DNA from 2 places in the Saccharothrix sp. NPDC042600 genome. Region 2 is predicted to be linked to the other one. Evidence: riboswitches for the same ligand, from Rfam matches in the RefSeq annotation. Region 2 holds a riboswitch; the other holds the start of a gene.

Region 1 (15,458 bases), on a different contig from region 2:
CCGGGGGTCATGTGTCGCCTCGCTCAGCGGGTCGGCGGAACCCTCACAGGTTCGGGTAGAGCGGGTGCTTCGCGGCCAGCACCTCGACGCGCGAGCGCAGCTCGGACAGGTCCGCGGCCGGCTGGAGGGCGGTCGCGATGATGTCGGCCACCTCCGCGAAGTCCGCCGCGCCGAAGCCGCGGGTGGCCAGGGCGGGCGTGCCGATGCGCAGGCCCGAGGTCACCATCGGCGGGCGCGGGTCGTTGGGGACCGCGTTGCGGTTGACCGTGATGCCGACCTCGTGCAGGCGGTCCTCGGCCTGCTTGCCGTCCAGCTCCGAGGCCACCAGGTCCACCAGCACCAGGTGCACGTCCGTGCCGCCGGTGAGCACCTTCACGCCGGCCGCCGCCGCGTCGGGCTGCGACAGCCGCTCGGCGAGGATCTTCGCGCCCTCGACCGTGCGGCGCTGGCGGTCGGCGAACTCCGGCGACGCGGCGTGCTTGAACGCCACCGCCTTGCCCGCGATCACGTGCTCCAGCGGACCGCCCTGCTGGCCGGGGAACACCGCCGAGTTGATCTTCTTCGCGAGGTCCGCCTCGTTGGTCAGGATCACGCCGCCGCGCGGACCGCCGAGGGTCTTGTGCGTGGTCGTGGTGACGACGTGGGCGTGCGGCACCGGGCTCGGGTGCAGGCCCGCCGCCACGAGACCCGCGAAGTGGGCCATGTCCACCATCAGGTACGCGCCCACCGAGTCGGCGATCCGGCGGAACTCCGCGAAGTCCAACTGGCGGGGGTAGGCCGACCAGCCGGCCACGATCAGCTTCGGCTTGTGCTCCTGCGCCAGCGCCTCGACCTCGGCCATGTCCACCCGACCGTCCACATCGGACACGTGGTAGGGCACGACGTTGTAGAGCTTGCCGGAGAAGTTGATCCGCATGCCGTGGGTCAGGTGGCCGCCGTGCGCCAGGTCCAGGCCCAGGATCGTGTCACCGGGCTGGAGCAGCGCGAACATGGCGCACGCGTTGGCCTGCGCGCCCGAGTGCGGCTGCACGTTGGCGAACCCCGCGCCGAACAGCTCCTTGACCCGCGCGATGGCCAGCCGCTCGACCACGTCGACGTTCTCGCACCCGCCGTAGTAGCGGCGGCCCGGGTAGCCCTCGGCGTACTTGTTGGTCAGCACCGAGCCCTGCGCCTGGAGCACCGACACCGGCGTGAAGTTCTCCGACGCGATCATCTCCAGCGTGCCCTGCTGCCGGCGCAGCTCGGCCGCGACCGCCTCGGCGACCTCGGGGTCGAACTCCGCGAGGGAGGTGTTGAAGTGCTCGGACATGGTGGGGTTTCTCCCTACGAGTTGCGCTTGTAGAACGGCAGCGACACGACCTCCACGGGCTCCTGCCGGCCCCGGACGTCGACGGACAGCTTGGTGCCGGGCTCGGCGTGCGCGGGCGGCACGTAGGCCATCGCCACGGAGTAGCCCAGCGTCGGCGACAGCGCGCCACTGGTGACCTCGCCGATCGCGTTGCCCTCGGCGTCCAGCACGGCGTAGCCGTGGCGGGGGGCGCGGCGGGACTCGGTCTTCAGGCCGACCAGCTTGGCCTCGACGCCCGCCTCGGCCACCTTCGCCAGCGGCTCGCGGCCCACGAAGTCGTCCGGCTTGTCCAGCTTGACCACGCGGCCCAGGTTGGCGTGGTAGGGCGTGCGGGACGTGCTCAGCTCGTTGCCGTACAGCGGCATCCCGGCCTCCAGGCGCAGGGTGTCGCGGCAGCCCAGGCCGGCGGGCTTGAGGTCGTGCGGCTCGCCGGCGGCGAGCAGCGCCTGCCACACGTGCGGGGCGTCGGCGGGGTCGAGGAACAGCTCGAAGCCGTCCTCGCCGGTGTAGCCGGTGCGGGCGAGCAGCGCGGGCCGGCCGGCCACCTCGGTCGGGTAGGAGGCGTAGTACTTGACCGTGGCCAGGTCCGTCCCGGTCAGGCCCGCCAGGATGGCGACCGCCTTGGGGCCCTGCACGGCCAGCAGCGCGTAGTCGGTGGACTTGTCCTCGACGGTGGTGTCGAAGCCCTCGGCGCGCTCCCGCAGGGCCGCGAAGACGACGGCGGCGTTGGAGGCGTTGGCGACGACCAGGTACTCCTGGTCACCGGTGCGGTACACGATCAGGTCATCGATCACGCCGCCGTCGGCCTGGCAGATCATGGTGTAGCGGGCGCGGCCCACGCCGATCGCGGACGCGTGGCCGACCAGCGCGTGGTCGAGCGCGGCGCCGGCCTGCGGGCCGGTCAGGACGATCTCGCCCATGTGCGTCAGGTCGAACAGGCCCGCCGACGTGCGCACGGCGTGGTGCTCGGCCAGCTCGCTGTCGTAGCGCAGCGGCATCCGCCAGCCCGCGAAGTCGGTGAACTGGGCGCCCAGCGCCTCGTGCTCGGCGTGCAGCGGCGTCCGGCGGGTTTCCACGGGGTCCTCCCTGATGGCGGGCACGGCAGTGGCGCCGACCGGGTGGGTCGGCCTGCCGCTACGAAGGATGACACGGTCCATCGAGACTCCTCGTCCGAGTGAGCCTCCCCCTCTGTCATGAGCCTGAGAGCTTCGCCGGGACCCCGCACGTCGGCGGGGGCGGCTTGCACCGTGGGCGAGGCGCTGGCGCCTGCTTTCCAGAGTTGCCTTCGTCGGGCGGTAGCTGTGCCTGAGAGATTCCGGGGAGGAGTTGCTCCTTCGGCGCCCCGTAGTGGGTGGGGACTCTCCCGCGCGACATCGACGGCCGTGTTCAGTTGGTACCGCCAGACGCTAGTTGTGCCTGGTCGGCCCGGTCAACACGAACCCGGTCACCACGGGCGCGGCCGACGCTCGCGAGACCGCCGCGGAAGCGGCCCGACCGGAGGTGGCGGCGGCCCGACCGAGGCTCGTGGCGGCCCGACCAGGTGTGGCGGCGACCCGACCTGAGGTGGCGGCCCGCCCGAGGCTCGTAGCGACCCGACCAGGTGTGGCAGCGGCCCGACCGGACGTAGCGGCGGCCGACGCGGAGGTGGCGGCGGCCCGACCCGGGGTGGCGGCCGGCGTGGTCACAGGGCGCGCTCGGCCTTCACGCTTTCGACGACCTTGCGCTCGGCGTAGAACGACACGAACGGGATCGTGCCGGCGAGCAGCACCAGCGCGGTGCCCTTGAGCGACCAGCGGGCCTTGAGGGCCAGGTCCACCGTGATCACCAGGTAGATCGCGTAGAGGAAGCCGTGGACCGGGCCGACGACCTTCATCATGCCGTCCTGGTCGCCGAGGTACTTCACGCCCATCGCGGCCACGAGCAGCAGCAGGCCCACACCGACCACGTAAGCCATGAACCGGAACCGGCCCAACGCACCGCTCATCGCCCTACCGACCGCCTTCGCTCACCGCTGGTCCCGCGCGTGGAGTTCGCGGAGGTAGCGGTTGTAGGCCGCCAGCTCGTCGTCCTCGTCGTCGTGCGCGGGTGTCCTGACGGGGTCCACGGTAACGACCGGCTCCGACGGCGCGGCCACCGGCTCCCCCGCCACCTGCGACGACGTGTCCGCGCCCACAGCGGCGTCCGCCGCGCGCCGCTGGGCGGCGAGCTTGCGCATCCGCCACACCATGAACGCGGGGAACAGGCCGAACAGGGGCCACTGGAAGACGTAACCGAGGTTCTGGAAGGTCCCCCCGGCCTGGGAGAACCGCTCCCACTGCCAGTAGGCGAGACCGCAGCAGACCACCAGCGAGAGCACGCACACGACCGCGATCGCCACACGTTGGGGGGTGATGAGGCCGCTGCGCACGACTCAAGGGTACTTCGGGCCACCGACGGGGCGACCCCCAACCGGGATGGGCTCCCCGCACAGGAGCCCGCCCTCCCGGATCACGCTAGTCCCGACCACGTCGCGCCCTCACCGCGCGACGCCCTTGCGCTGCGCCACGCTCGCGCGTGGCGCGCCCGACATCACGCAACGCCGTCCCGGCGCTGCCGCTGCAGCCTGGCGACGCACCACGCCGCCGCGCTGCCCCGACGCAGGTGCTGGAGCACCGTCATCGGCCCGAGCCGACGTCCCAGGTCGGCGGGCGTGAGCCCGGCGGCCCGGTAGTCGAGGGCGCGCTGGTCCAACGGGCTGATGCCCGCGTCCCACCACGCCTCCGCCTCGGACAGGTCGCCCACGAGCTGCCAGTAGCTCGCTGCCGCGGCCAGCAGGACCTCGGGCACCTCGGGCGCCCGCTTCCGCATCGCCGCGACGTAGGCCGGATCCGCGGACTCGACCTTCACCAGGCCCCGCGGTCCACCGTTCGCCCGCTGCACGGGGATGCCCGGGGCGGACGGCGGGGCCTCGGCCAGCCACTCGTCCTTGATCCGGTTCACCTCGCGCAGCTCGGCGTCGTCCGAGCGCTCGGCCGCCCACTGCCGCAGCAGCTCGTCGACTCCGGAGTCCTCGACCATTCTGCCTCCTCGTCGGTCGAAGATCAGCCAATGCAGCGCACCGTATTAGCGGGTACCGACAACCGCTAGACCCCGGTTTGTCAAAAACCCTGTTACCAGCACGTTATAGCCCTCATTCCACCCAGACGGTCCAACGAGGGAGGCCAACCGTCACGGATGGTGAGCAGACCACCGGGCACCCGCGGCGGGGACTAGTTGAACAGGCTCCGGACGAACGTGATGATCGACTCGGCGCCCTGGCGCAGCCACCCGAGGGCCGTCTTCACCGCCTCGGCGGACTGGTCGGGCTGGGTGATCAGGAGGAACAGCAGCAGCGCGACGGCCGCCAGCGTCACCACCTTCTTGACGTTCACCGGTGTCTCTCCGTCCGTTCACAGGTGCGCGGCGACGGGCCGCGTGCCCGCCGGGTTCGCCCACATGGTCCCTCATTCACCCGGACGATGGGTCCGGAACCCGCCGTGATCCCACGACCGGGCGTAGAAGAGGACGCACTGCCCCGCGTGGGCGGTGACCCGCATCACCCGAACGGCCGATCAAGCGCCCCTCGGCGCCCGCCGATGACCAGGGTGCGGGCCACTCGCCCCCACTCCCCCAGGCACGAGCACCGAGGTTCAGCCACATCGTCGGCAATCTTGAGCACATCACCCACTTGCGCGACACACCCACGGCGTGTCATTAGGCCGAGGTACGGCCGTCCCATTTCCCGGCACCACTCCGGACGATTTGTCGCACCCTTTTCGCATCAACCCACGACACCGGTCCGTCGCAGTTCCGCAATATCCGCTTCACCCAGTCCGAGGAACTCCAGCACCTCGTCCGTGTGATGTCCCGCGGCGGGCGGCGCGGACGGTCCGGCGGCCGGCGTGCGGTCGAAGCGCGGCGCGGGTCCCGGCTGAGCCAGGCCTGCGACCTCGACAAACGTCCCGCGCGCCCGGTTGTGCGGGTGCGCCGGGGCCTCGTCGGGCGCGAGCACGGGCGCCAGGCACGCGTCGGTGCCCTCCGCCAGCGCCGCCCACTCGTCCCTCGTCCGGGTGGCCACCGCCTCGGCGATGCGGGCCCGCAGGGCGGGCCACCGGGCCGGGTCGTGCCGGTTCGGCACGTCGGAGTCCGCCAACCCCAGCAACACCAGCAGATCCGCGTAGAACTTCTCCTCCAGTGCGCCGATGCTGACGAACTTTCCATCCGCTGTGGCATAAACGTCGTAGAACGGCGCGCCGCCGTCGAGCAGGTTCGTGCCCCGCTCGCCGGCCCACGCGCCGGCGGCCTTCATGCCGTGCAGGAACGTCGTCAGCAGCGCCGCGCCGTCCACCATGGCCGCGTCCACGACCTGCCCGCGCCCGGACCGCTCCCGCTCGTACAGGGCCGCGAGGATGCCCAACGCGAGCAGCAGCCCCCCGCCGCCGAAGTCGCCGATGACGTTGAGCGGCACCGTGGGCGGCTGCCCGGCGCGGCCGATCGGCTCCAGCGCGCCCGCGAGCGCGATGTAGTTGATGTCGTGGCCCGCCCGGTCGGCCAGCGGGCCGTCCTGGCCCCAGCCGGTCATCCGGCCGTAGACCAGCCGCTGGTTGCGCGCCAGGCACTGGGCCGGCCCGATGCCCAGCCGCTCGGTCACGCCCGGCCGGAAGCCCTCCACCAGGACGTCGGAGCGCTCCACCAGCTTGAGCACCAGCTCCGCGCCCTCCGGCCGCCGGATGTCCACGCCGATGGACCGCCGACCGCGCCCGAGCACGTCGCCGGGCACCGCCGGCCCGCCGGACACCCGGTCCACCCGGACCACGTCCGCGCCCAGGTCCGCGAGCACCATGCAGCCGAACGGCGCGGGCGCGAGGCCCGCCAGCTCGACGACCTTCAGCCCCGCCAGCGGCCCGCCCACTAGAGGGACCTCGCGATGATTTCCTTCATGATCTCGTTCGTCCCGCCGTAGATCTTCTGCACGCGCGCGTCCGCCCAGGCGCGGGCGATGGGGTACTCGGTCATGTAGCCGTACCCGCCGAAGAGCTGCACGCACTCGTCCACGACCCGGCACAGCCGCTCGGTGGACCACCACTTGGCCATCGCCGCGGTGGGCACGTCCAGCCGGCCCGCGAGGTGCGCCTCGATGCACTCGTCCACGAACGCCCTGGTCACGCGGGCCTCGGTGGCGCACTCGGCGAGGGTGAACCGGGTGTTCTGGAACTTGATCAGCTCCCGGCCGAACGCGGTGCGGTCCTTGACGTACTCGACGGTCAGGTCCACGGCGGCCTCGATGCCCGCGATGGACGCCACCGCGATGATCAGCCGCTCCTGCGGGAGTTGCTGCATGAGCTGGATGAAGCCCTGGCCCTCGGACGAGCCGAGGAGGTTGGCGGCGGGCACGCGGACGTCGTCGAAGAACAGCTCGGCGGTGTCCTGGCCCTTCAGCCCGATCTTGTCCAGCACCCGGCCGCGCCGGAAGCCCGGGGTCGACGCCGTCTCCACGACCAGCAGGGAGATGCCGGTCGCGCCCTGGCCGGGGTCGGTCTTGGCGACCACGACGACCAGGTCGCACTGCGCGCCGTTGGTGATGAAGGTCTTGGAGCCGTTGATGACGTACTCGTCGTCACGCCGGATGGCCCGGGTCTTGATGTTCTGCAGGTCCGAGCCGCCGCCGGGCTCGGTCATCGCGATGGCGCCCACGAACTCGCCGCCGGCGAGCTTGGGCAGCCAGCGCTGCTTCTGCTCTTCGGTGCCGTAGGCGTTGATGTAGTGCGCCACGATGCCGCTGTGCACGCTGTTGCCCCACGCGCTGTCGCCGGCGCGGGCCTGCTCCTCCAGCAGCACCGCCTCGTGCGCGAACGTGCCGCCGCCCCCGCCGTACTCCTCCGGGATGGACAGGCACAGCAGGCCGAGGTCGCCCGCCTTGGTCCAGAAGTCCCGGTCCACCTGCTTCTGGGCGGCCCAGCGCTCGTGGTGGGGGACCGATTCCTTCTCGAAGAACGTCCGGGCGAGCTGCCGCAGCTGGTCCAGGTCGTCCGTCATCCACGGTGAACGGCGAGTAGGCATGTCACCGACGGTCCCACCGCGGGCGGCCACCCGCCATGACCGCCGCACCCACAGTCGCCCCGAGATCGTGAGCGCAATTGTCAGGGTGGTGCGCAACACTGCGGTCATGAAGCTCCGCAGGCTGTCCCCCGGGGACTGGGTCACCTGGCGCGACCTGAGGCTCACCGCGCTGGCCAGCGACCCGCAGGCGTTCGGCTCCACCCTGTCCCGGGAGCAGGGCTACGACGAGGACCGGTGGCGCGAGCTGCTGCACCCGAGGTGGGGGGTGAAGGTCGTGGCCGAGGCTCCGGATCCGGCCGGGCTCGTGGCGGGCGTGCCCCACGAGGACCACGACGATGTGCTGTACCTCTACTCCATGTGGGTGAAACCGTCGTTCCGGAAGAGGGGTGTCGGCGAGGCCCTGGTCCGCGACGTGGTGGCGTGGGCCCGTGAGCACGGGTGGCGGCGGGTGCAGCTGAGGGTGTTCCGCGGCAACCTGGCCGCGCGGCGGCTCTACGAGCGGCTCGGCTTCTCCGGCGAGGACGAGGTCATGCAGCTCGCGGTGAGCTAATAAGTCACTCCGCGCGGTCATGGGCTTGGCCGTCCCCGCTGCCTACCGTGGGAGCATGAGCGAAGCCTTGATCTTCGACGCGGTGCGCACACCGCGTGGCAGGGGAAAGCGTGGTTCGCTGCACAGCGTCAAGCCGATCACCCTCGCCTCCGGGGTGCTCGACGCGCTGGCGCGGCGCAACGACCTGGACACGTCGGTGGTGGACGACGTCGTGCTCGGGGTCGTGTCGCCGGTCGGTGAGCAGGGCTCGGACATCGCCCGGACCGCCGTGCTGGCGGCCGGGTGGGACCTGCGGCCCGCGGGTGTGCAGCTCAACCGCTTCTGCGCGTCCGGCCTGGAGGCGGTGAACCTGGCCGCGGCGAAGGTGGCGTCGGGGTTCGAGGACCTCGTGGTCGCGGGCGGCGTGGAGTCGATGTCGCGGGTGCCGATGGGTTCGGACGGCGGCGCGTGGGCGGCCGACCCGGAGACCAACCTGCGCACCAGCTTCGTGCCTCAGGGCATCAGCGCGGACCTGATCGCGACGCTGGAGGGCTTCAGCCGCGAGGACGTGGACGCGTGGGCGCTGCGCTCCCACCAGCGGGCCACGCTGGCGCGCGACAAGGGCTACTTCGAGAGGTCCCTGGTGCCGGTGGTGGACCAGAACGGCACGGTCGTGCTCGACTTCGACGAGGCGATCCGGCCGGAGACCACGCTGGAGGGCCTGGGCGGGTTGAAGCCGTCCTTCCAGTTCCACGGCGACCTGGGCTTCGACGCCGTGGCCATCGACCGCTACCCGTCCGTCGAGCGCATCCGGCACGTCCACACGCCGGGCAACTCGTCGCAGATCGTGGACGGCGCGGCGGCCATGCTCATCGGCAACGCCCGCATCGGGCAGGACCTCGGCCTGACCCCGCGGGCGCGGATCGTGTCGGTCGCGGTGGTCGGCAGCGAGCCGACGATCATGCTCACCGGCCCGGCCCCGGCGGCGCGCAAGGCGCTGGAGAAGGCGCGGCTGTCGGTGGAGGACATCGACCTGTTCGAGATCAACGAGGCGTTCTCGTCGGTGGTGCTGAAGTTCCAGCGCGAGCTGGACCTGCCCGACGACAAGGTCAACGTCAACGGCGGCGCGATCGCCCTGGGCCACCCGCTGGGCGCGACCGGCTGCATGATCCTGGGCACCCTGCTCGACGAGCTGGAGCGCCGGGACCTGCGCCGGGGCCTGGCCACGCTGTGCGTGGGCGGCGGCATGGGCATCGCGACGATCATCGAGAGGGTCTGATGGCTATCCACTTCGAGCGCGACGACGAGGGCGTCGTCACGCTGACCATGGACATGTCGGGCTCGGCGAACGTGATGAACGCCGAGTACCACGAGGCGATGGGCGAGGCGGTCGCCAAGCTGGAGGCGGTGCGCGACGAGATCACCGGCGTCGTGCTCACCTCCGCCAAGAAGACGTTCTTCGCGGGCGGCGACCTGAACCTGCTGGTGCGGGTCACCCCGGAGAACGCGGCCGAGGCGCTGGGCTTCCTGGAGGACATGAAGGGCCAGCTGCGCCGGCTGGAGAAGCTGGGCAAGCCGGTCGTCGCGGCCATCAACGGCAGCGCGCTGGGCGGCGGCTTCGAGATCGCGCTGGCCTGCCACCACCGGGTCGTGCTGGACGACGACCGGATCAAGCTCGGCCTGCCCGAGGCGACGCTGGGCCTGCTGCCCGGCGGCGGTGGCGTGACGCGGCTGGTGCGCCTGCTGGGCGTGCAGCCCGCGCTGCCGCTGCTGATGGAGGGCAAGCAGCTCCGGCCGCAGCGGGCGTTGCAGGCGGGGATCGTGCACGCGCTGGCGTCGTCGAAGGAAGACCTGATCGCCCAGGCGCGGGCGTGGATCAAGGCCAACCCGGCGCCGGTGCAGCCGTGGGACCAGCCCGGGTACACCGTGCCGGACGTGAAGTTCGGCGACCCCAACGTCTACAGCCTGCTGGCCGCCGCGCCGGCCGTGCTGCGCAAGAAGACCCACGGCGTGTACCCGGCTCCGGAGAAGATCCTGGCGGCGGCCGTCGAGGGCGCGCTGGTGGACTTCGACACGGCGCTGAAGGTCGAGGGCCGGTACTTCGTGGAGCTGGTGACGGGCCAGGTCGCGAAGAACATGATCGGCACGTTCTGGTTCCAGCTCAACGAGATCTCGGCGGGCGGGTCGCGTCCGTCCGGTGTGGACGCCACGAAGGTGACCAAGGTCGGCGTGCAGGGCGCGGGCATGATGGGCGCGGGGATCGCGGAGGTGTCGGCCAAGGCGGGCATCGAGGTGGTGCTCAAGGACGTCACCCTGGAGGCCGCCACGCGCGGCGCGAACGGCAACCCGGGCGTCACGCCGACGGACTCCGACGCCGACCTGGCCGGCTGCGACCTGGTCATCGAGGCGGTGTTCGAGAACCGCGAGCTGAAGAACAAGGTCCTGCCGGCGGCCGAGGCGGCGGCGCTGCCCGACGCGGTGATCGCGTCGAACACGTCCACCCTGCCCATCACCGGCTTGGCCGGGGCCGTGCAGGACCCGACGAAGTTCATCGGCCTGCACTTCTTCTCGCCGGTGCCGAAGATGCGCCTGGTCGAGATCATCGTGGGCGAGCAGACGTCGCCGGAGACGCTGGCGCGCGCGTTCGACTACGTGTTGCAGATCGGCAAGACGCCGATCGTGGTCAACGACAGCCGCGGGTTCTACACGTCGCGGACGTTCGGCACGTACGTGACCGAAGCGGTGTCGATGATCGCGGAGGGCGTGCGGCCGGCGTTGATCGAGAACATCGCGAAGCGCTCGGGCATGGCGGTCGGGCCGCTGGCGGTGTCCGACGAGGTCACCCTGACCCTGCAGCTGAAGATCCGCGACCAGACGCTGGCCGACGACCCGGACATCGCCGGCGCCCTGGGCGACCACCCGGCGTTCAAGGTGTTGGAGGAGCTGGTCGCGGAGGGCCGGACCGGCAAGTCCGGCGGGGCGGGGTTCTACGAGTACCCGACCGACGGCGGCAAGAAGTTCCTGTGGCCGGGCCTGTCGCGCTACGCCCGCGAGGACGCGGGCGTCACCGAACAGGACATCGAGGACCGCCTGCTGTTCATCCAGTCGCTGGAGACCGTGCGGTGCCTGGACGAGGGTGTGCTGAACTCGGTGGCGGACGCGAACGTGGGCAGCGTGTTCGGGTTCGGCTTCGCGCCGTGGAGCGGCGGGACGCTGCAGTTCATCAACTCGTACGGCGTGAGCGAGTTCGTGGAACGCGCGGACTACCTGGCCGACACCTACGGCGAACGCTTCCGCCCGACGGCGTCGCTGCGCGAGAAGGCCGCGAAGAACGAGAAGTTCTGACCTGCTGAGCACGACGACCGCCGCGCCGATGTGGCCCCCCGTCACACCGGCGCGGCGGTCTTCTTCAGCCGCCCAGCGGCAAGCTTTCGCCGATCTTGGGAGCGCCTCAGCGCGACCGCTTGAAATCTCAAGAAGCGGCTTCGTCGTGCCAGATCCACCACTGGTAAGGCGGAGTCTGCGGGTATCCCTCGGGCGAGTCCTCCCAAGTCTCCTGGCGACCCAGAGCCGTGATGTCGAGGTACGCCCAGGTGCCGCCCATGGCCTCATCCCCGCGGTTGTCGAGGAAGTAGGTCCGGTAGACCTTGTCGTCCTGTCGGATGAAGGCGTTCGTGCCGTGCCACTGGTCGACGCCGAAGTCCTGGTCGAAGTCGTCGGTGATGGTGTGCCACGGGATGTGCTCCCAGCCCATCCTCGCCTTGATCCTCGACAGGTCCTCCTGACCCGCACGGGAGGCGAACACGAGGGTCGTGTCCCGCGCGTTGAGGTGCGCCGGGTGGGCCACCTGGTCGGCCACCAGGGAGCAGCCCTTGCAGCCGTGCTCCGGCCAGCCGTGCACGCCCGGGTCCATGAAGGCCCGGTACACGATCAGCTGGCGGCGGCCCTCGAACAGCTCCAGCAAGGACCGGGGACCGGCCGCGGTCTCGAAGCGGTAGGGCTTCGTCACCTCCAGCCACGGCATCCGGCGGCGTTCCGCGGCGAGCGCGTCCTTGGCGCGGGTCAGCTCCTTCTCCTTGACCAGCAAGGCCTCGCGGTGGGCGTCCCACTCCTCGCGGCTGACGATCGGCGGCGTCTTCACCGGGCACCTGCCCGCGGGGGGACGTGGCTCAGCTCGGTCATGTCCGTTCTCCTGGTCCGTGTGGTTGGTCCGTGCGATCGAGGTGCTTCTTCAGGGCTGCCAACGGGCCGTCCCAGTCCCGGGCCAGCGCCGCCAGGAACTGCTGGGCCACCTGCATGGGCGTCGAGTCCAGGCGGTAGCGCACGCGGCGGCGTTCGCCCGGTTCCGCGGTCACCAGACCGGCCTCGGCCAACAGCGCCAGGTGCTTGGCGATCGCCTGCCGCGTGATGGGCAGCCGGTCGGCGAGGTCGGTGGCGGTGGCGGGGCCGCGCGCGGCGAGGGCGGCCAGGATCGACCGCCGGGTCGGGTCGGCCAGGGCGGTGAAGACCCGCTCGGCGACCGTCTCCGCCTCAGACCCGACCGTCCCCGCGTCGGGTCCGGCGGTCTCCTCAGGCCGCATCGAGGACGTCGACCAGCTCGCCCAGCTCGCTGCGCCAACCCTGCGAGTGGGCGTCGTAGGCCTTGCCGTGGCGGTCGTCCGGGAGCTGGGCGAACCCGGACTCCACGACGGTCAGCCGGGTCCCCGGGCCGTGCGGTTCGAGGGTGAACTCGACGTACGTGCGGCGCGGGTCGTCCTCGGGCATGCCGTGCACGCGCCAGGTGAACCCGAACACCGACGGCTCCTCGACGCGCTCGACCCGCATCTCGACGGCGTCGCCGCTCTCCCAGGACATCGTGACCTCACCACCGGGGCGCAGGTCCACCGTCGCCCGGTCGCCGAACCAGGACGCCAGGCCCTCCGCGGTGGTGATGGCCGTCCAGACCCGCTCGGGCGGCTGCGCGACCTCGACGGTGCGCTCGATGCGGTCGGGGAAACCCATGACTGACCTCCACGTGAGTAGCAACCGGATGGTTGCCAAAGTATGGCAACCTTCCGGTTGCGTCAAGCGGGTCAGGCCACCCGACGACCCCACTCCGGCCACGTGAAGGCCACGTCCGCGCGCCGGGTCATCCCGTTCACGGTCACGGCCACCGTCACCCGCGCGGCCCGGAACGCGGTGAACCGGCCGGTCTCGGGGTCCAGCCACGCGGCGTGCCAGGGGCGCAGGCCGGGCGCGGGGCCGACGTGGACGTTCGGCGACGCGGTCCAGTCCGCGCTCACCGGGTAGCGGACCGGCACCTGCCGCGACCCCTGGGTCAGGGTGGCGGCGACGGTCTCCGGCGTGCCGACGACGGCGACGTCCGGCGCGGTCAGGGTCAGGGCGTCCACGTGCGGACGGATCTCGGCGGCGACCCAGTCCTCCCGCCGGTGGTCCACGCCGAGCAGCGTCCAGCCGGAGAACCCGCCCTCCGCCGGGGACTTCCCCGAGTTGCCGTTGATCAGGTACGGCACACCGTCCACTCGGGACGCGTGGAACACGCCGACGTGCGCGCCGATGAACAGCGCGCCCTTGCCGGTCGTGCGGCGGAAGTCGGCCAGCCAGTCCTCGACCAGGTCGGCCTCCATGCGGTCGTTGAGCTGGCTGCCCTTGGTGGGCGTCGGGTCGCGCGGCGGGTGGTGTTCCATGACCACCACGGAGTGGACGTCCTCGTGGTGCCGCAACGCGTCCCGCAGCATCGCGGCCTGGTCGAAACCGCCGCCGCGCACCGTGCCGGTGGACGAGTCCAGCAGCACGAACCGGGTGCCCTTGTGGTCGAACGTCCGGTTGGTGGCCCCGAACTCGCGGCGGAAGTTGTCGATCGTGCCCGGCCCCATGATCTCGTGGTTGCCCGGCACGTAGTACCAGGGCAGCTCGTCGCCCAGCTCCTCGGTCAGGATCCGCCGGGCCAGCGCCAGGTCGGCGGGCGCCGCCTCGTCCACGAAGTCGCCGTTGACCACGACGAAGTCCGGCTTCTGCGCCTTGATCTCGCGCAGCGTGCGGCGGGCCGAGCGGACGAGGTCGCTGTCCGGGTCGCGCGCCACGAACTGGGCGTCGGACAGCACGGCGAACCGCCACGGCCGGTCGTCCACCGTGCCGTCGCGCACCACGACCCGGTCGGACACCGGCGGCGCGGCGGGGAGTTCGACCGCGGGCGGGACCTTGGCGACGATGTCGTCCACCACCACCTCGCCCTTGTACTGGCGGTCGGCCTTGGTCTCGATGGTGTAGAACCGGTTGATCCGCAACGGGAACGCCAAGCCCGCCGGGACCGGCACCTCCAGGTACCTCCACCCCGTCCACGTGATGTACGGGCCGTACAGGGACCTGGTCAGCCCCGCGTTGTCGGTCACGGTGAACGCCGTCCACTCGCCGCGCCCGTGCCCGTACACCCACGCGCCCAGCGCGAGCGGCTGTCCCTCGACCACGATCGGCTTCGGCGGGATCGCGTACGCCGTGCGGGTGCCGGTGGACTGGCTGAAGTCGTAGGAGATCTTCAGGCCCGCGCCGGTGCGCCCGTCCGGGACCGGCGTCACCGAGCCGGAGCCGCGCGCCGAGCCGAACGTCCAGGACGCGCCGTCGTCGAAGCCCGCGACCAGCTCCTCCTCCAGCCCGACGGTGACCGCGATCCGCACCTCCTGGCCGGCGACCCGCGCGGTCACCGTGGTGGCTCCGGGCCGGAGCGCGGTGACGGTGAACGAGCCGTTGTCGCCGGGCGCGATGTCCACCACGGAACGGTCGTGGTCCAGCGTGAGGTCCGTCGGCTCGATCGGCGCGGTGAAGCCGTCCGGGTCGTGGCCGATCACGCCGAACGTGCCGGTCGTGGTGAGGCTGAGCCGGTTCGTGGTGGCGGACAGGCGGGTCAGCGGGCCGAGGACGGTCAGCTCCACCTCGCCGGTGACGCCCCCGCGCCGGGCCACGGCCTTCGTCGTGCCCGGGGTGTGGCCGCGGAACACGCCGTCGCGGACGTGCCCGACGAACGGGCGCGTCGAGTGCCACGAGTGCGCGTCGTCGCGGGCCGGGCCGTAGGTCTCGTCGTAGCCGTCGGCGACCAGCCTGCGGGTCAGGCCGGGGAACACCCGCTCGGGGTGGCCGCCGGGCACCGTGTCCGCCCCCGGCGCGCGGCGCGGGTCGATCGCGGTGCGGGTCCAGAACCCGACCAGGTCGCCGCTGCCCTCCGGCGCGTACAGCGCGAGGCCGTTGGGCACCGGGCGTTCCCCGCCGTCGGACGGCGTGTTCTCCACTGTGACGGCGTCCGTGCCGGGGGTGCGGGCGAGCAGGGTGGACGAGCCGCCGCCGTCGAGGTTGAGCGCGTTGTGCGCGCCCATCTCCTTGAGGGCCGCGGCCACGTCCTTGAGGTTCAGGCCCAGCAGGAACGGCGCCTGCCGCCCGTCCACGGTGAGCACGAACATCCGCTTGCCGTCCGCGGAGAACCCGACCGCCGTGCGCGGGTGCAGCGGGTCG
Region 2 (15,458 bases):
TGCAGCCCCGTTCGACGCACTCCTGCATGACGCCCCAGATGTGGAGCAGGCCCGAGCGGACCTCCTCCTCCGTGCGCCACGACAGCTCGTTGGCCAGCATGACCTCGGAGATGGACAGGCCCGTCTCCCGCGTCCGGGCCAGCAGTTCGTCGCCGGTCTTGAACGGGTGGGCCAGTTCGGTCTCGTCGGCCTTGATGCGGTCGGTGCCGGTGGCGTGCTCGTCCACCACGAAACCGCCGCCCACGGAGTAGTACACGGCCTCGTCCAGGACCTCGTCCCCGGAGTACGCCGTGAAGCTCATCCCGTTGGGGTGCAACGGCAGCGACTTGCGCCGGTGCATCACCAGGTCGGTGTCCTCGACGAACGGGATGTCGCGCACCCCGCCCAGGAGCAGCCGGCGGGACGCGCGGATCTCGGCCACGCGCCCTTCGGCGGCCGTCGGGTCCACTTCCTCGGGCTTGTGGCCCTCCAGGCCCAGCAGCACGGCCTTGGGGCTGCCGTGCCCGTGCCCGGTGGCGCCCAGCGAGCCGAACAGCTGGACGTGCACCCGGTCCACGGACGTCAGCCGGTGCCCCAGGCGCGCCACGAACATCGTCGCGGCGCGCATCGGGCCGACCGTGTGGGAGCTGGACGGCCCGATGCCGACGGAAAACAGGTCGAAGACGCTGATCGCCACGGCGGGTCAGTCCCCGGTCAGTTCCGCGTACTTGCCGGCGGTGAGCAGGCCCGTCGCGTCCTCGACGCGCACCTTGAACAGCCAGCCCGCGCCGTACGGGTCGTTGTTGATCAGCGACGGGTCGTCGGCGGCGGCCTGGTTGACCTCCACGACCTCGCCGCTGACCGGCGCGTACAGGTCGCTCACGGACTTGGTCGACTCCAGCTCGCCGCAGACGTCGCCGGACTTCACGCGCTCGCCGACGTTCGGCAACTGGACGAACACGATGTCGCCCAGGGACTCCGCCGCGTAGGACGTGATGCCGACCGCCACGGGGTCCTGGGTACCCGGCGCCCAGTCGACCCACTCGTGCTCGGCGGTGTAGAGCAGGTTCTCCGGAAAAGTCATGTCAGCGCTCCTGAAGCCACGGTCGGTCGGATCCCCACTCTGTCCTGGGACCTGAGAGCTTCGCTGTGCGGCGTCGCGACGGTGGAACCGTCGATCGGGCACAGCTTGCACCGTGGGTGCGCGCGTGAGCACGCTTTCCAGAGTCGCCTCGCCCGAGCGGTTCTCGTTGCCTGAGAGTGTGCGGGGTACTTGCTCCTTCGGCGCCCCGGACGTGCCGGGGACTCTCCCGCTCGGGTTCCGGCGCCGGGAGGGCGCCGCGGCCGATGTTCAGTTGGGCGGTCGCGAGCACGCTAAGTCGTCGGCGTGACGGGTGTCAACGAGCGTCCAGTCTTGTTCACTCGACACAAACCCACCCCTGCCGGTTAGTGCCGCTCGCACGATGACAGTGGATTCGGAGTACCGGACCTTTGGCGTAACAACGGCTGAAGGAGCCCCACCGTGCGGATCTCAGTACCCCGCGAGATCAAGAACCACGAGTACCGCGTCGCGCTGACCCCCGCCGGCGCCCACGAGCTGACCCTGCGCGGCCACGACGTGTTCGTCGAGGCGGGCGCGGGGCTCGGGTCCGCCATCACCGACGAGGAGTACCTCGCCGCCGGCGCGAAGGTCCTGGCCACCGCCGAGGACGTGTGGGCCGAGGGCGACCTGGTGCTCAAGGTCAAGGAGCCGATCGAGCGGGAGTACCCGCTGCTGCGCAAGGGCCAGACCCTGTTCACCTACCTGCACCTGGCGGCGGACCGGCCGTTGACCGAGGCGCTGATCGCGTCCGGCACGACCGCGATCGCCTACGAGACCGTGCAGACGGCGAACGGCGCGCTGCCGCTGCTGGCCCCGATGTCCGAGGTGGCGGGTCGGCTCGCGCCGCAGGTGGGCGCGTTCTCGCTGATGAAGCCGTCCGGCGGCCGGGGCGTGCTGCCCGGTGGCGTGCCCGGCGTGCACCCGGCGCGCGTGGTCGTCATCGGCGGCGGCGTGGCGGGCCTGAACGCGGCCACGATCGCCGTGGGCATGGGCGCGGACGTGGAGATCCTCGACACCAACGTGGACCGGCTGCGCCACATCGACGCCCTCTACCGCGGGCAGCTGCGCACCGTCACGTCCAACCGCTACTCGGTCGAGCAGGCCGTGCGCGAGGCCGACCTGGTCATCGGCGCGGTGCTGGTGCCGGGCGCGAAGGCCCCGAAGCTGGTGTCCAACGAGCTGGTGGCGCAGATGAAGCCCGGCTCGGTGCTGGTGGACATCGCGATCGACCAGGGCGGCTGCTTCGCCGACTCCCGCCCGACCACCCACGCCGACCCGACCTACCAGGTGCACGAGTCGGTCTTCTACTGCGTGGCGAACATGCCGGGCGCGGTGCCGCGGACCTCGACGTACGCGCTGACCAACGTGACCCTGCCCTACGCGGTGGCCCTGGCCGACAAGGGCTGGCAGGCGGCGCTGCGCGCGGACAAGTCCCTGGCCCTGGGCCTGAACGTCCACGACGGCCTGCTGACGAACGAGCCGGTCGCGCAGGCCCACGACCTGACCTACACGGCGTTCGAAGTCTGAGAACGCCATCCACGAAGAAGGGGCGTCCACCAGCACGGTGGGCGCCCCTTCTCGCGTCTTCGCCACGTAAAACGCGACCCGCTCAACCAGCCTGGGGGTCACTGGGAGCGGGTCGCGCAGCACCAATCTTAGCGGGGTCCGGCGGGCCGTGCCCAGCCACCCCAGCCATCTGCGCGCAATTCTTGACCCAACAGGACACGTTCTGTGTCCTCCCTCAAGCAATCGAGTGAATTCGGCGGGTAACGGGTAAGTCACGACGCCCGGTCGGCCGATGCTCACAGCGGAACCCCTTCGCCGTCACGCAGCGGGGTCGTCCGCTCGCGTGGCGTCGCCGCCGCCGCCTGCCACACCTCCGATCGGAGCGCACATGGCTGAACCACAGGGCTGGATCGACTGCCACGACCCCTTCGGCCGGGACCGGTCCATGACCGTGCTGGTCGAGGACGACCGGGTCCTGCTGGTCGCGCCGCCGGGCGAGTCGGCTGTGATGTCGGTCACCCAGACCCGCAGGCTGCACCGCCTGCTGGACCAGGCCGCCGACAGGATGTGAGCGGGGTGGACGAGACGTTGCGCGCCGCGGTGCTGCGCCGGCTGGCCCAGTTGGACGAGGTCGTCGAGCGGGGCGCCGCCGAGGCCCTGGTGCCGCTGGCGCGGGCCGAGATCAACCGGCTGGCGGACTGCTGGCGGCTGCTGCTGACCGTGCACCAGCCCGATTCCGACGGCCGCTGCCGCGCCTGCCCCGGCGTGCTGCGGCACCGGAAGTGGCCGTGCCAGGTGTGGAACATGGCCCACCAGCACCTCATCGGCGAGGGCCTGCCGCACCGCGAGCGGCGCAAACCGCTGCGCAACCCGTTCCGGCACGACACCGGTCGCCAGGACAGCGAGCCGACCACCGAGATCCCGGTCGTGGTGTCGAAACCGCGACATGCCCTCCCCGACTGACCCTCCTAAGGCAGGATGGCGCGCACAGGCGCTATCCAGGAGGGACGCGTGCACGACGGCAGTGGCCGCATCGTGGTGCAGGGCTTGACCAAGCAGTTCGGTCCGGTCGCAGCGGTGCAGAATCTCAGCTTCACGGTGGAACCGGGGTCCGTGACCGGCTTCCTCGGACCGAACGGCGCGGGCAAGACGACCACGCTGCGGATGTTGCTCGGCCTGGTGACCCCGACCGCGGGCCACGGCCTGATCAACGGCCGGCCGTTCCACCAGCTCGGCAACCCGGCGCGGGTGGTGGGCGCGGTGCTGGAGGCGCAGGGCTTCCACCCCAAGCGCACGGCCCGCAACCACCTGCGGGTGTACGCGTCGGCGATCGGCGTGCCGGACCAGCGGGCCGACCAGGTCCTGGGCCTGGTCGGCCTGGGCCAGGCGGCCGACCGCAAGGCGGGCGGCTTCTCGCTGGGCATGAAGCAGCGGCTGGCGCTGGCCACCGCGTTGCTGGGCGACCCGCAGGTGCTGGTCCTCGACGAGCCCGCGAACGGCCTGGACCCGGAGGGCATCGCGTGGCTGCGGTCCTTCCTCCAGTCCTTCGCGCGCAGCGGGCGGACCGTGCTGATCTCCAGCCACCTGCTCGCCGAGGTCGAGCAGACCGTGGACCAGGTGGTGATCATCTCGCGCGGCCAGACCATGTACTACGGGCCGCTGGCCAACCTGCGCGACTCGCAGCAGAGCCGGGTGCTGGTGCAGCCGTCCGACACGGGCGCGCTGGTCGCGGCGCTGCAAGCGGACGGCGTGACGGCGCTGGAGCAGCTGCCGGACGGCCGGATCGCGGTGACCGGCGTGGAGAGCAAGCAGGTCGCCGACCTCGCGTTGAAGGCGGGCGTGTCGATCTACGGCATCCAGGAGGAGAAGGCCGACCTGGAGCAGCTGTTCTTCCGGCTCACCAACGGCCAGTACGCGGCGTCGGGCCCGAACCAGTACGCGGGGCAGCCGCAGGGCAGCGGCTACTACGCGCCGCCGGCGGGCTACCAGCAGCCGGGCTACCAGACCCCGCCGCAGGGCTACCAGCAGCAGCTCCCACCCGGTTACCAGCAACCGCCGACACCACCGCCGGGGTACCCGCAGCAACCCAACCCGTACCAGCAGCAGAACCCCTACCAGCAGGGTCAGGGCCAGGGCGGACTCGGGGGCGGTGCGTGATGCTGGGCAACCTGATCAAGTCGGAGTTCCGCAAGACGACCACCACCAACCTGTGGTGGGGGCTGATGATCCCGACCGTGCTGATCGCCCTGGGCTGGGCGCTGGTCACGGGGCTCATCGGCAAGGGCCTGATGGACACCATCAACTCCTCCGACGCCGAGGAGCTGACCACGATCATCGGCATCGACCCGTCGCAGTGGAAGGTGTCGCTGTTCGGGATGGCCCGCAGCATCAACGTGGCGACCATCTTCCCGATGATCTTCGGCGGCCTGGCGATCGCGAACGAGATCAACCGCAAGACGATCACCACGACGTTCCTGACCGCGCCCAACCGGGTGTCGGCGCTGAGCGCGAAGCTGGTGGTCTACGTCCTGTGGGGCGCGATCTACGGCATCGCGATCGTGGCGTCGGTGAGCATCGGCATCGCGATCACCTCGGACGCGAACACGCTGCCGGACGCGGCCGGGTGGCTCGCGCTGGCGGGCGTGGGCGTGCTGTCGTCGATCCTGATGACGATGTTCGGCGTGGGCGTCGGGGCGCTGCTGACCAGCGTCGTCGGCACCACCGTGGTGCTGCTGCTCTACATGCTGATCGTCGAGAACGGCATCCAGTTCGTGCTGGGCATCCAGGGTCTGCCGGAGGTCATCGGCTTCCTGCCCAACGGCGCGGTGAACGGGTTGACCGGCTCGGTGGCGTCGTCGCTGTTCCTCTCGACGGCGGGCGTGGTGCCCGAGGACCTGGTGGACGTGATCCGGGCGTTCGCGGGCGCGTTGGGCGCGTTCGACTGGTGGCTGAGCGGGTTGATCTTCCTGGCGTGGACGGCGATCTTCTTCCTGGGCGGCTGGGCGGCTACTCAGCGCAAGGACATCACCTGATCCGGTGATCTTGAACGGCTCATGGTTGTGTTGAATTGCCGCGACTCCGTCGCGGCGGGCGAGGCCGCCTGGAAGTCGGCCCATCGCGCCGCGGCCTCGCGGGGCCGACCTCGGGTTGGTGGCGTGACAGGCCGACGCGGCCTCGCGGGGCCGACCCTGGGGGGAGAAACGCGGCGCGATGGGCCGACGCGGCCTCGCGGGGCCGACCTAGGGTTGGTGGCGTGACTACTCGCCAGGGCTGGATCCGCCGCCTCGCCACCGCCTGCTGGAAGCACCGGGCGCTCGTGGTGTGGTCGGTGCTGGCCGCCGTCGTCGGGGTGGGCCTGCAGGCCGTCGGCCCGCTGCTGATCAAGCTCGCGGTGGACGACGCGATGGCGGGCCGCACCGACCGGTTGGCGGTGCTCGCCACCGTGCTCGTCGGCCTGGAGCTGCTGACGTTCGGCACGGCGTTCGTGCGGCGGTTCCTGGGCGGGCGGCTGGCCGTGGACGTGCAGCACGACCTGCGGCAGGCCGTGTTCCACGCCGTGCAGCGGCTCGACGGGCCCAAGCAGGACGCGTTGCGCACCGGGCAGGTGGTGTCGCGGTCGATCACCGACCTCCAGCTGGTCAACAGCCTGCTGTCGATGACGCCGCTGGCGTTCGGCACGGTCGTGTTCGCCCTCGCGGCGCTGGTGGCGATGTTCTGGCTGTCACCCCTGCTCACGCTGATCGCGCTGGTCGTGGTGCCCGCCGTCGCGCTGGTGGCGGGGCGCAGCCGGCTCACGCTGTTCCCGGCCACGTGGTCGGCGCAGCAACGGGCGGCGGACGTGGCGCAGCACGTCGAGGAGACCGTCACCGGCGTGCGGGTGGTCAAGGGGTTCGGGCAGGAGGAGCGCGAGGTCGCGCGGCTGGAGGAGCGGGCGCGGGTCCTGTTCGCCGAGCGGATGCGGGCCGCGCGGCTCACGTCCCGGCCCACCGCGACGCTGACGGCGCTGCCGTTCGTGGGGCAGGTCGCGGTGCTGGCGCTGGGCGGGTGGCTGGCGCTGCGCGGTGACGTGTCGCTGGGCACGTTCCTGGCGTTCGCGACCTACGTGGCGAACCTGGTCGGGCCGACGCGGCTGCTGTCGAGCCTGATGGTCACGGCGCAGTTGGCGCGGGCGGGCGTGGAGCGGGTGTACGAGCTGATCGACTCGCAGCCCGACGTGGTGGACGGGTCGGCGGAGGTGCCGGCCGGCGCGGTGTCGGTGGAGCTGGACCAGGTGACCTTCGGGTACACGCGCCGCGAGCCGGTGCTGTCGGACGTGTCGCTCAAGGTCGCGCCGGGCGAGACGCTGGCCGTGGTGGGCACGGCGGGGTCGGGCAAGTCGACGGTGTCGCTGCTGCTGCCCCGGTTCTACGACGTGCACGCGGGCGCGATCCGGGTCGGCGGGGTGGACGTGCGGGAGCTGCGGCTGGAGTCGTTGCGGCGCGCGGTGGGGGTGGTGTTCGAGGAGGCGTTCCTGTTCTCCGACACCGTGCGGGCCAACATCGCCTACGGGCTGCCGGACGCGTCCAACGAGCAGGTGGAGGCGGCGGCGCGGGCGGCCGAGGCGCACGGGTTCATCTCGGCGCTGCCCGACGGGTACGACACGGTGGTCGGCGAGCGCGGGCTCACGCTGTCGGGCGGGCAGCGGCAGCGGGTGGCGCTGGCCCGGGCGCTGCTGTCCGACCCGCGGGTGCTGGTGCTCGACGACGCGACGTCGGCGGTGGACGCGGCCACCGAGGCGGCGATCCACCACACGTTGGCGCAGGTCACGGCGACGCGGACGACGATCGTGATCGCGCACCGGCGGTCGTCGCTGGCGCTGGCCGACCGGATCGCCGTGCTGGACGCGGGCCGGGTGGTCGACGTGGGCACCCACGACGAGCTGCACGAGCGGTGCCCGCTGTACCGGGAGCTGCTGGCGGGTCCGGGCGAGGCGATCGAGCAGGTGGACCCGCGCGCGGACGTGGCGCTGGAACCGGGCCCGGACGGGGTGACCCCGGAGCTGTGGCCGTCGTCGGACGAGGACGAGCTGGCCGTGCGGGCGGCGAACCGCGCGGCGGGCGCCGCCCGGGTGCCCAAGGGCCCGCGCGGCGGCGGCGGCACGTCCGCGCTGCTCGGCGGCACACCGCCCACCCCGGAGCTGATGGAGCGGGTGCACGCGCTGCCGCCGGCACCGGAGCGGCCGGTGCTGCACGGCGAGGACCCCCGTGCGCCCGACCCTGGGTTCCGGCTGCGCACGCTGCTGCGGCCGGTGCGCTGGGCGATGGTCGGCGTGGGCGGGTTGCTGGTGGTCGACTCGGCGCTGGCGGTCCTGCTGCCGAACCTGGTGCGGCTGGGCGTGGACCGGGGCGTGCTGGGGCACGACGCCGGGTGGCTGTGGCTCGCGGCGGGGATCGGGCTGGTGCTGGTCGCGCTGGGGTGGGTGTCGTCGGCGGCGGGCACGGTGGTCACGTCGCGGGTCGGCGAGCGGCTGCTGTACCTGCTGCGGGTGCGCAGCTACGCGCACCTCCAGCGGTTGGGGCTGGACTACTACGAGCGCGAGATGGCCGGTCGGATCATGACCCGGATGACCACGGACGTGGACGCGCTGTCGAGCTTCCTGCAGACCGGGTTGACCACGTTCGTGATCAGCGTGCTGACCGTGGTGGGCATCGCCGTGGCGCTGGTGGTGACCGACCCGTCGCTGGCGCTGGTGGCGCTGGCCGTGCTGCCGGTGCTGGCGGTGGCGACGGTGATCTTCCAGCGGCTGTCGTCGCGGGCGTACGCGCAGGCGCGGGAGCGGATCAGCGCGGTGAACGCGGACCTGCAGGAGAACGTGACCGGGCTGCGGGTGTCGCAGGCGTACACGCGGGAGGCGAGGTCGGCGGAGGCGTTCGCGGAGCGCAGCGACGCCTACCGGCGGTCCCGGATCCGGGCGCAGCGGTACATCGCGACGTACTTCCCGTTCCTGGCCCTGCTGTCGGGGGTGGCGCAGGCGGCGATCCTGGTGGTCGGCGCGTACCGGGTGGCCGAGGGGACGCTGTCGCCGGGCGTGCTGCTGGCGTTCGTGCTGTACCTGGGGTTGTTCTTCGCGCCGCTGTACCAGTTGTCGGGCGTGTTCGACGGGTACCAGCAGGCGCGGGTGGGCCTGAGCCGGATCGGCGACCTCCTCCGTACCCCGACCAGCGTGCCGCCCGCGCCGGAGCCGGTCGCGGTGCCGCGGCTGCGCGGCGAGGTCGAACTCCGCGACGTGACGTTCGCCTACCCCGGCACGTCCCGCCCGGCGCTGGACCGCGTGTCGCTGCGGGTGGCCCCCGGCGAGACGGTGGCGCTGGTGGGTGAGACGGGCGCGGGCAAGTCGACGCTGGTGAAGCTGGTGGCCCGGTTCTACGACGTGACCGACGGGCAGGTGCTGGTGGACGGCGTGGACGTCCGCCGGTACGACCTGGGCGAGTTCCGGCGGCACCTGGGCGTCGTGCCGCAGGAGGCGCACCTGTTCGGCGGGGACGTGGCGGAGAACGTGGCGTACGGCCGGCCGGGGGCGTCGCGGGCGGAGGTCGAGCGGGCGGTGCGGTCGGTCGGTGCGCTGCACACGGTCGCGTCGCTGCCTTCGGCGTTCCACCAGCAGGTGGGCGAACGCGGCCAGAACCTGTCGGCCGGGCAGCGGCAGTTGATCGCCCTGGCCAGGGCCGAGCTGGTCCAGCCGTCCCTGCTCCTGCTCGACGAGGCGACCGCGGCGCTGGACCCGTCGACGGAATCGGCGGTCCTGGCGGCCGGCGACCACCTGGCGGGCTCGCGGACGACCTTCGTGGTGGCCCACCGCCTGGCGACGGCCGCGCGGGCGGACCGGATCGTGGTGCTGTCCGAGGGCCGGATCGCCGAGGTGGGGACCCACGAGGAGCTGCTGGCCGCCGGCGGCCACTACGCCCGCCTGTGGTCCCACAGCACAGCCACGCGACAACCGGCGGCGACAGCCTGAGTCCACACGCCAACGCGCCCGGCGCGCCGTGGGCGTCCGGGCGGGTTGGTCGTGGTCACTTCCGGTCGGCGGCCAGCAGCTCGTCGAGCCGCTCGTAGCCCTCGACGACGCCGGTCTCCATGCCGCTGGACACCGCCATGTCGCGGGCCTCCGTGCTCTCGAAGACGCTCACCCCGCGCAGCCGGGTGCGGCCGTCGCCGAGGTCTTCCAGGGTCAGCGTCTCCAGGCTCACCCCGTCCGGGTAGCCCTCCCAGGTGAACGTCTGCACGATCCGCTCCCCCGGCCGGATCTCGTGGAACGACCCGTAGAACCGGTACTCGCCCTGCTGGTCGCGGTGCACGTAGCGGTACTCGCCGCCGGTGCGGGCGTCCCAGGTGACGATCTCCATCTCCAGCCCCCGCGGGCCCAGCCAGCGCTGGACCAGCTCCGGCTCGACGTGCGCCCGGAACACCGCCGCGGGCGGCGCGTCGAACTCGCGCACGATCTCGATGGTGGGCAGCTCGGGGTGGGCCGCGATGGTGGTCTCGTGGTGCGTGGTGGTGCTCATGACGCGTCTTCCTTCCGGGTCCGGGTGTCCGGCTCGTCCGCCGCCAGCTCGGCGAGGACGGCGTCGAGCCGCTGGTAGCGCTGCTCGGCCTCCCGCCGGTAGCGCTCGATCCACTTGGTCATCAGGTCGAACACCTCCGCTTCCAGGTGCACGGGCCTCCGCTGGGCCTGCCGACTCCGACTGACCAGTCCGGCGTCCTCCAGCACCTTGAGGTGCTTGGACACCGCCTGCACGGTCACGGCGTAGGGCTCGGCCAGCTCGTTCACGGTCGCGTCCGCCACCGCGAGCCGGGCGACCATGTCGCGCCGAATGGGGTCCGCCAGAGCCGCGAACACCCGCGAAAGCCGGTCCTCCACTGCCGTTCTCCTTACTCAACCTCTCGGTTGAACAAACCGTACGACCACACCACACCGTTGTCAACCATCTCGTTGAACAACCAGGTCAGACCCGTCGCGCCACCCGAACAGGACGCGAGGGTCCGGTGCCGACCAGGGAGACCGTGGCGCTCACCACGTCACCGCGCGATGCGCCGGACGGGTGGTGCATCCTCAACGCCACGGCACCTCACAAGGGCACACCGAACGAGACGGACCTGGGCTGATACATCAAGAACAGCTCAAGCACCCATAACGTGACCCACCTCGGGATCGATCCTGTGATCGAGCACTCCTTGCCCGGCCCCTCCTGTGTATGAACTGCACCAGACGGGGGACTAGCCTGACCATGAGTGAGTCATTACCAAGAGCGAGATGGATAGAGGCGAGCGCCAGCCGTGTCCAGCAGCAGTCCTGCTTCACAGTTCGGCCCCAATGAGTGGCTGGTCGAGGAGATGTACGAGCAGTTCCTCGCCGACCCGTCGTCCGTAGACCCGGCCTGGCACGACTTCTTCGCCGACTACAAGTCGACGCAGCGGTCGGGCAACGGCGCGGCCACGGCGGCGGCGTCCACGACCACCACCGCGGCCACCGACAACGGCACGGCGGCCCCCACGGCCACCGCGACCAAGCCGCAGCCCGCGAAGCCCGCAGCGAAGCCGCAGCAGGCCGCTCCCGCGAAGCCGGCGCCCGCGCAGGCCGCCAAGGCCACGCCGGTGCAGCCCTCGGCGGGCGCGGAGCAGAAGCAGCTGCGCGGCGCGGCGGCGGCGATCGCGAAGAACATGGAGCTGTCGCTCACCGTCCCGACCGCGACGAGCGTGCGCGCCGTGCCCGCGAAGCTGCTGGCCGACAACCGCATCGTGATCAACAACCACCTCAAGCGGACCCGCGGTGGGAAGGTCTCCTTCACCCACCTGATCGGCTACGCGGTGGTGCGGGCGCTCCAGGCGTACCCGAACATGAACCGGCACTACGCCGAGGTCGACGGCAAGCCGTTCGTGGTCACGCCCGAGCACGTGAACTTCGGCCTCGCGATCGACCTGCCCGGCAAGGACGGCTCCCGCTCGCTCGTGGTGGCCTCCATCAAGGGCTGCGAGAACATGACGTTCACGCAGTTCTGGCAGGCCTACGAGGACCTGATCCGCAAGGCCCGGTCCGGCTCGCTGACCACCGAGGACTTCTCCGGCACCACGATCTCGCTGACCAACCCGGGCACGATCGGCACCAACCACTCGGTGCCGCGCCTGACGGCCGGCCAGGGCGCGATCATCGGCGTCGGCGCGATGGAGTACCCCGCGCACTTCCAGGGCACCAGCGAGCAGGCCCTGGTCGAGATGGGCGTCAGCAAGATCATCACGCTGACCTCGACCTACGACCACCGCATCATCCAGGGCGCGGAGTCCGGCGAGTTCCTCAAGCGCATCCACCAGCTGCTGCTCGGCGAGGACGGCTTCTACGACGACGTCTTCACGTCGCTGCGGCTGCCCTACGAGCCGATCCGCTGGGTCGCCGACATCCCCGAGGGCGCGGTCGACAAGACCGCCCGCGTGATCGAGCTGATCGACGCGTTCCGCACCCGCGGCCACCTGATGGCCGACACGGACCCGCTGAACTACCGCCAGCGCAGCCACCAGGACCTCGACGTCCTGTCGCACGGCCTGACCCTGTGGGACCTGGACCGGGAGTTCCCGGTCGGCGGGTTCGCGGGCCAGGAGCGGATGAAGCTGCGCGACATCCTGGGCGTGCTGCGCAACTCGTACTGCCGCACCGTCGGCGTCGAGTACATGCACATCCTCGACCCGGAGGAGCGCCTCTGGATCCAGGAGCGCGTCGAGGTGCCGCACGAGAAGCCGCCGGCCACCGTGCAGAAGTACATCCTGTCCAAGCTCAACGCCGCCGAGGCGTTCGAGACCTTCCTCCAGACCAAGTACGTCGGCCAGAAGCGGTTCTCGCTGGAAGGCGGCGAGACGGTCATCCCGCTGCTGGACGCCGTCCTGGACAAGGCCGCCGAGCACGAGCTGGACGAGGTCGTCATCGGCATGCCGCACCGCGGCCGGCTGAACGTCCTGGCCAACATCGTCGGCAAGCCGATCTCGCAGATCTTCCGCGAGTTCGAGGGCAACCTCGACCCGGGCCAGGCGCACGGCTCCGGCGACGTGAAGTACCACCTGGGCGCCGAGGGCAAGTACTTCCGGATGTTCGGCGACGGCGAGACCAAGGTGTCGCTGACCGCGAACCCGTCGCACCTGGAGGCCGTGGACCCGGTGCTGGAGGGCATCGTCCGGGCCAAGCAGGACATGCTGGACAAGGGCGGCGAGGGCTTCACCGTGCTGCCGGTCGCGCTGCACGGCGACGCCGCGTTCGCGGGCCAGGGCGTCGTGGCCGAGACCCTGAACCTCGCCCTGGTGCGCGGCTACCGCACCGGCGGCACAGTGCACGTCGTGGTGAACAACCAGGTCGGCTTCACCACCGCGCCCGAGCACTCGCGCTCGTCGAAGTACTCGACCGACGTGGCGAAGATGATCGGCGCGCCGGTGTTCCACGTGAACGGCGACGACCCGGAGGCGTGCTACTGGGTCGCGAAGCTGGCGGTGGACTACCGGCAGGCGTTCAACAAGGACGTCGTGATCGACATGGTCTGCTACCGCCGCCGCGGCCACAACGAGGGTGACGACCCCTCGATGACGCAGCCGGCGATGTACGACGTGATCGACACCAAGCGCTCGGTGCGCAAGATCTACACCGAGTCGCTGATCGGCCGCGGCGACATCTCCGTGGAGGAGGCCGAGAAGGCCCTCCAGGACTTCTCCTCGCAGCTGGAGCACGTCTTCAACGAGGTGCGCGAGCTGGAGAAGCACCCGATCAAGGCGTCGCCGTCGGTGGAGGCCGAGCAGCAGGTCCCGACCAAGCTGCCGACCGGCATCCCGCGCGAGACGATCGAGCAGATCGCCGACGCGCACGTGAACCTGCCCGAGGGCTTCACCCCGCACCCGCGCGTGAAGCCGGTGCTGGAGCGGCGCGCGAAGATGGCCCGCGAGGGCGGCATCGACTGGGCGTTCGCCGAGTTGCTGGCGTTCGGCTCGCTGGTGCTGGAGGGCCGCACGGTCCGCCTGGCCGGCCAGGACTCGCGGCGCGGCACGTTCGTTCAGCGGCACGCCACGCTGGTGGACCGCAAGAAGTCCGACGAGTACACCCCGTTGCAGCACCTCGCCGAGGACCAGGGCAAGTTCATGGTCTACGACTCGGTGCTGTCGGAGTTCGCGGCGCTGGGCTTCGAGTACGGCTACTCGGTGGCCAACCCGGACGCGCTGGTGCTGTGGGAGGCGCAGTTCGGCGACTTCGTCAACGGCGCGCAGCCGATCATCGACGAGTTCATCTCGTCCGGTGAGGCGAAGTGGGGCCAGCGCTCGGACGTCGTGCTGCTGCTGCCGCACGGCCACGAGGGCCAGGGCCCGGACCACACGTCCGGCCGCATCGAGCGCTTCCTCCAGCTGTGCGCGGAGGGCTCGATGACCATCGCCGTGCCGTCGACCCCGGCGAACTACTTCCACCTGCTGCGCCGCCACGCCCTCGACGGCGTGAACCGGCCGCTGGTGGTGTTCACCCCGAAGTCGATGCTGCGCCTGAAGGCCGCGACGTCCCCGGTGGAGGACTTCGTCGAGGACCGCTTCAACTCGGTCATCGACGACGCCCGCGCGGGCGACCCGTCGGCGGTCAAGCGCGTGCTGCTGTGCAGCGGCAAGGTGTACTACGAGCTGGCCGCGGAGCAGGAGAAGCTGGGCCGCGCCGACACCGCCGTGGTCCGCCTGGAGCAGCTCTACCCGGTCCCGGCGCGGAAGCTGACGGAGGCGCTGGAGCGCTACCCGAACGCGACCGAGCTGCGCTGGGTCCAGGAGGAGCCGGCGAACCAGGGCGCGTGGCCGTTCCTGGGCCTGGCCCTGCCGGAACTGCTGCCCACGCGGTTCACCCTCAAGCGCGTGTCGCGCCGCCCGATGGCCGCGCCGTCGGCCGGTTCGTCCAAGGTGCACGAGGTGGAGCAGCGCGAGCTGATCGCGAAGGCGTTCGAGTAGGCCGGCATGTACTTCACCGATCGCGGCATCGAGGAGCTGGAGAGCCGGCGGGGCGAGGAAGAAGTGACCCTCGCCTGGCTGGCCGACCGGCTGCGCGCCTTCGTGGACGCGAACCCGGAGTTCGAGACGGCGGTCGAGCGCCTGGCCACCTACCTGGCGCGCGACGACGAGGACGACTTCGAGGACTGAGCGGTACTGAACGGGAAAGGGGCATCCGCCGCGGCGGATGCCCCTTTCCCGTTGTGTCGGCCTGGTTCCCATCGGAACAACTGCGAATGCTTCGCAACAACGTCGAGCTGACCCGGCTGGTAGCAAGTTCGTACCTTTCGGGTGATTCACCGGTTAGGATCCCCGCAACCCGCTGCTCCGGTGGCGGGTCGAGGCTGGGGAGGGCCTTGTATGGGGGGTGTTCGCGCGCGCGGCGCTGTCCGGGGTGAGGTTGCCTTGGCGCCGCCCGTTCTGCTGCTCCTCGGGGCCGTTGCCGCCGCCGTCGTCGCCCAGGGTGGGTACTACCTGCCGGGCCGGGTGTTGTCCGGGGTGTTGGCCGGGGCCGCTCTGGTGCTCGCCGTGACGACCGATCGGGACTCGCCGCGCGGGCCGGTGGTGTGGGCCGGTGGGGCGTTGGCGTTGTGGGCGCTGGTCCGGGGTGGACTGGCCGGGGACCTCGGGGCCGGGCTGCCGGTGGTCGTGGCGGTCGGGTGTCTGGTGGCCGGGGTCGTCGTGGTGCGGCAAGCGCCGGAGCGGGCTCGGGAGTCGTGCGGGGACGTCCTCGTCTGGGTCGGGGTCGCGGTTGCCCTGACCGGGTGGGTGGCCGTGGTGTGGCGCATCCCCTCGTGGTCGGTGGTTGCGGACGGGCTCGCGCGGGCGGCCTCGACGTTGACCTACC

What was found. A riboswitch is a leader RNA that binds a small molecule or an ion and turns the genes downstream of it on or off. The one in region 2 is predicted to bind glycine.
Region 1: linked by a shared signal. The riboswitch ahead of gcvT (glycine cleavage system aminomethyltransferase GcvT) and the one ahead of gcvH (glycine cleavage system protein GcvH) in region 2 are both predicted to bind glycine.

What each region holds. Positions count from the first base shown of each region.
Region 1 covers NZ_JBEZBW010000108.1:5,553-21,010, forward strand. The annotation lists gene glyA (serine hydroxymethyltransferase) at 44-1,309, opposite strand; gene gcvT (glycine cleavage system aminomethyltransferase GcvT) at 1,324-2,424, opposite strand; glycine riboswitch at 2,527-2,631, opposite strand; glycine riboswitch at 2,632-2,724, opposite strand; gene AB0A74_RS36475 (DUF3817 domain-containing protein) at 3,030-3,332, opposite strand; gene AB0A74_RS36480 (hypothetical protein) at 3,354-3,755, opposite strand; gene AB0A74_RS36485 (helix-turn-helix transcriptional regulator) at 3,917-4,405, opposite strand; gene AB0A74_RS36490 (hypothetical protein) at 4,597-4,758, opposite strand; gene AB0A74_RS36495 (CaiB/BaiF CoA-transferase family protein) at 5,148-6,278, opposite strand; gene AB0A74_RS36500 (acyl-CoA dehydrogenase family protein) at 6,278-7,426, opposite strand; gene AB0A74_RS36505 (GNAT family N-acetyltransferase) at 7,533-7,976, shown strand; gene AB0A74_RS36510 (acetyl-CoA C-acetyltransferase) at 8,032-9,234, shown strand; gene AB0A74_RS36515 (3-hydroxyacyl-CoA dehydrogenase NAD-binding domain-containing protein) at 9,234-11,300, shown strand; gene AB0A74_RS36520 (DUF899 domain-containing protein) at 11,428-12,096, opposite strand; gene AB0A74_RS36525 (metalloregulator ArsR/SmtB family transcription factor) at 12,134-12,535, opposite strand; gene AB0A74_RS36530 (SRPBCC domain-containing protein) at 12,525-12,956, opposite strand; gene AB0A74_RS36535 (phosphodiester glycosidase family protein) at 13,028-15,458, opposite strand, start outside.
Region 2 covers NZ_JBEZBW010000039.1:841-16,298, forward strand. The annotation lists gene AB0A74_RS22730 (L-serine ammonia-lyase) at 1-676, opposite strand, end outside; gene gcvH (glycine cleavage system protein GcvH) at 683-1,063, opposite strand; glycine riboswitch at 1,211-1,302, opposite strand; gene ald (alanine dehydrogenase) at 1,502-2,608, shown strand; gene AB0A74_RS22745 (hypothetical protein) at 2,976-3,158, shown strand; gene AB0A74_RS22750 (hypothetical protein) at 3,164-3,550, shown strand; gene AB0A74_RS22755 (ABC transporter ATP-binding protein) at 3,599-4,744, shown strand; gene AB0A74_RS22760 (hypothetical protein) at 4,744-5,619, shown strand; gene AB0A74_RS22765 (ABC transporter ATP-binding protein) at 5,841-9,581, shown strand; gene AB0A74_RS22770 (SRPBCC family protein) at 9,637-10,128, opposite strand; gene AB0A74_RS22775 (metalloregulator ArsR/SmtB family transcription factor) at 10,125-10,484, opposite strand; gene AB0A74_RS22780 (multifunctional oxoglutarate decarboxylase/oxoglutarate dehydrogenase thiamine pyrophosphate-binding subunit/dihydrolipoyllysine-residue succinyltransferase subunit) at 10,901-14,572, shown strand; gene AB0A74_RS22785 (DUF6104 family protein) at 14,579-14,761, shown strand; gene AB0A74_RS22790 (O-antigen ligase family protein) at 15,017-15,458, shown strand, end outside.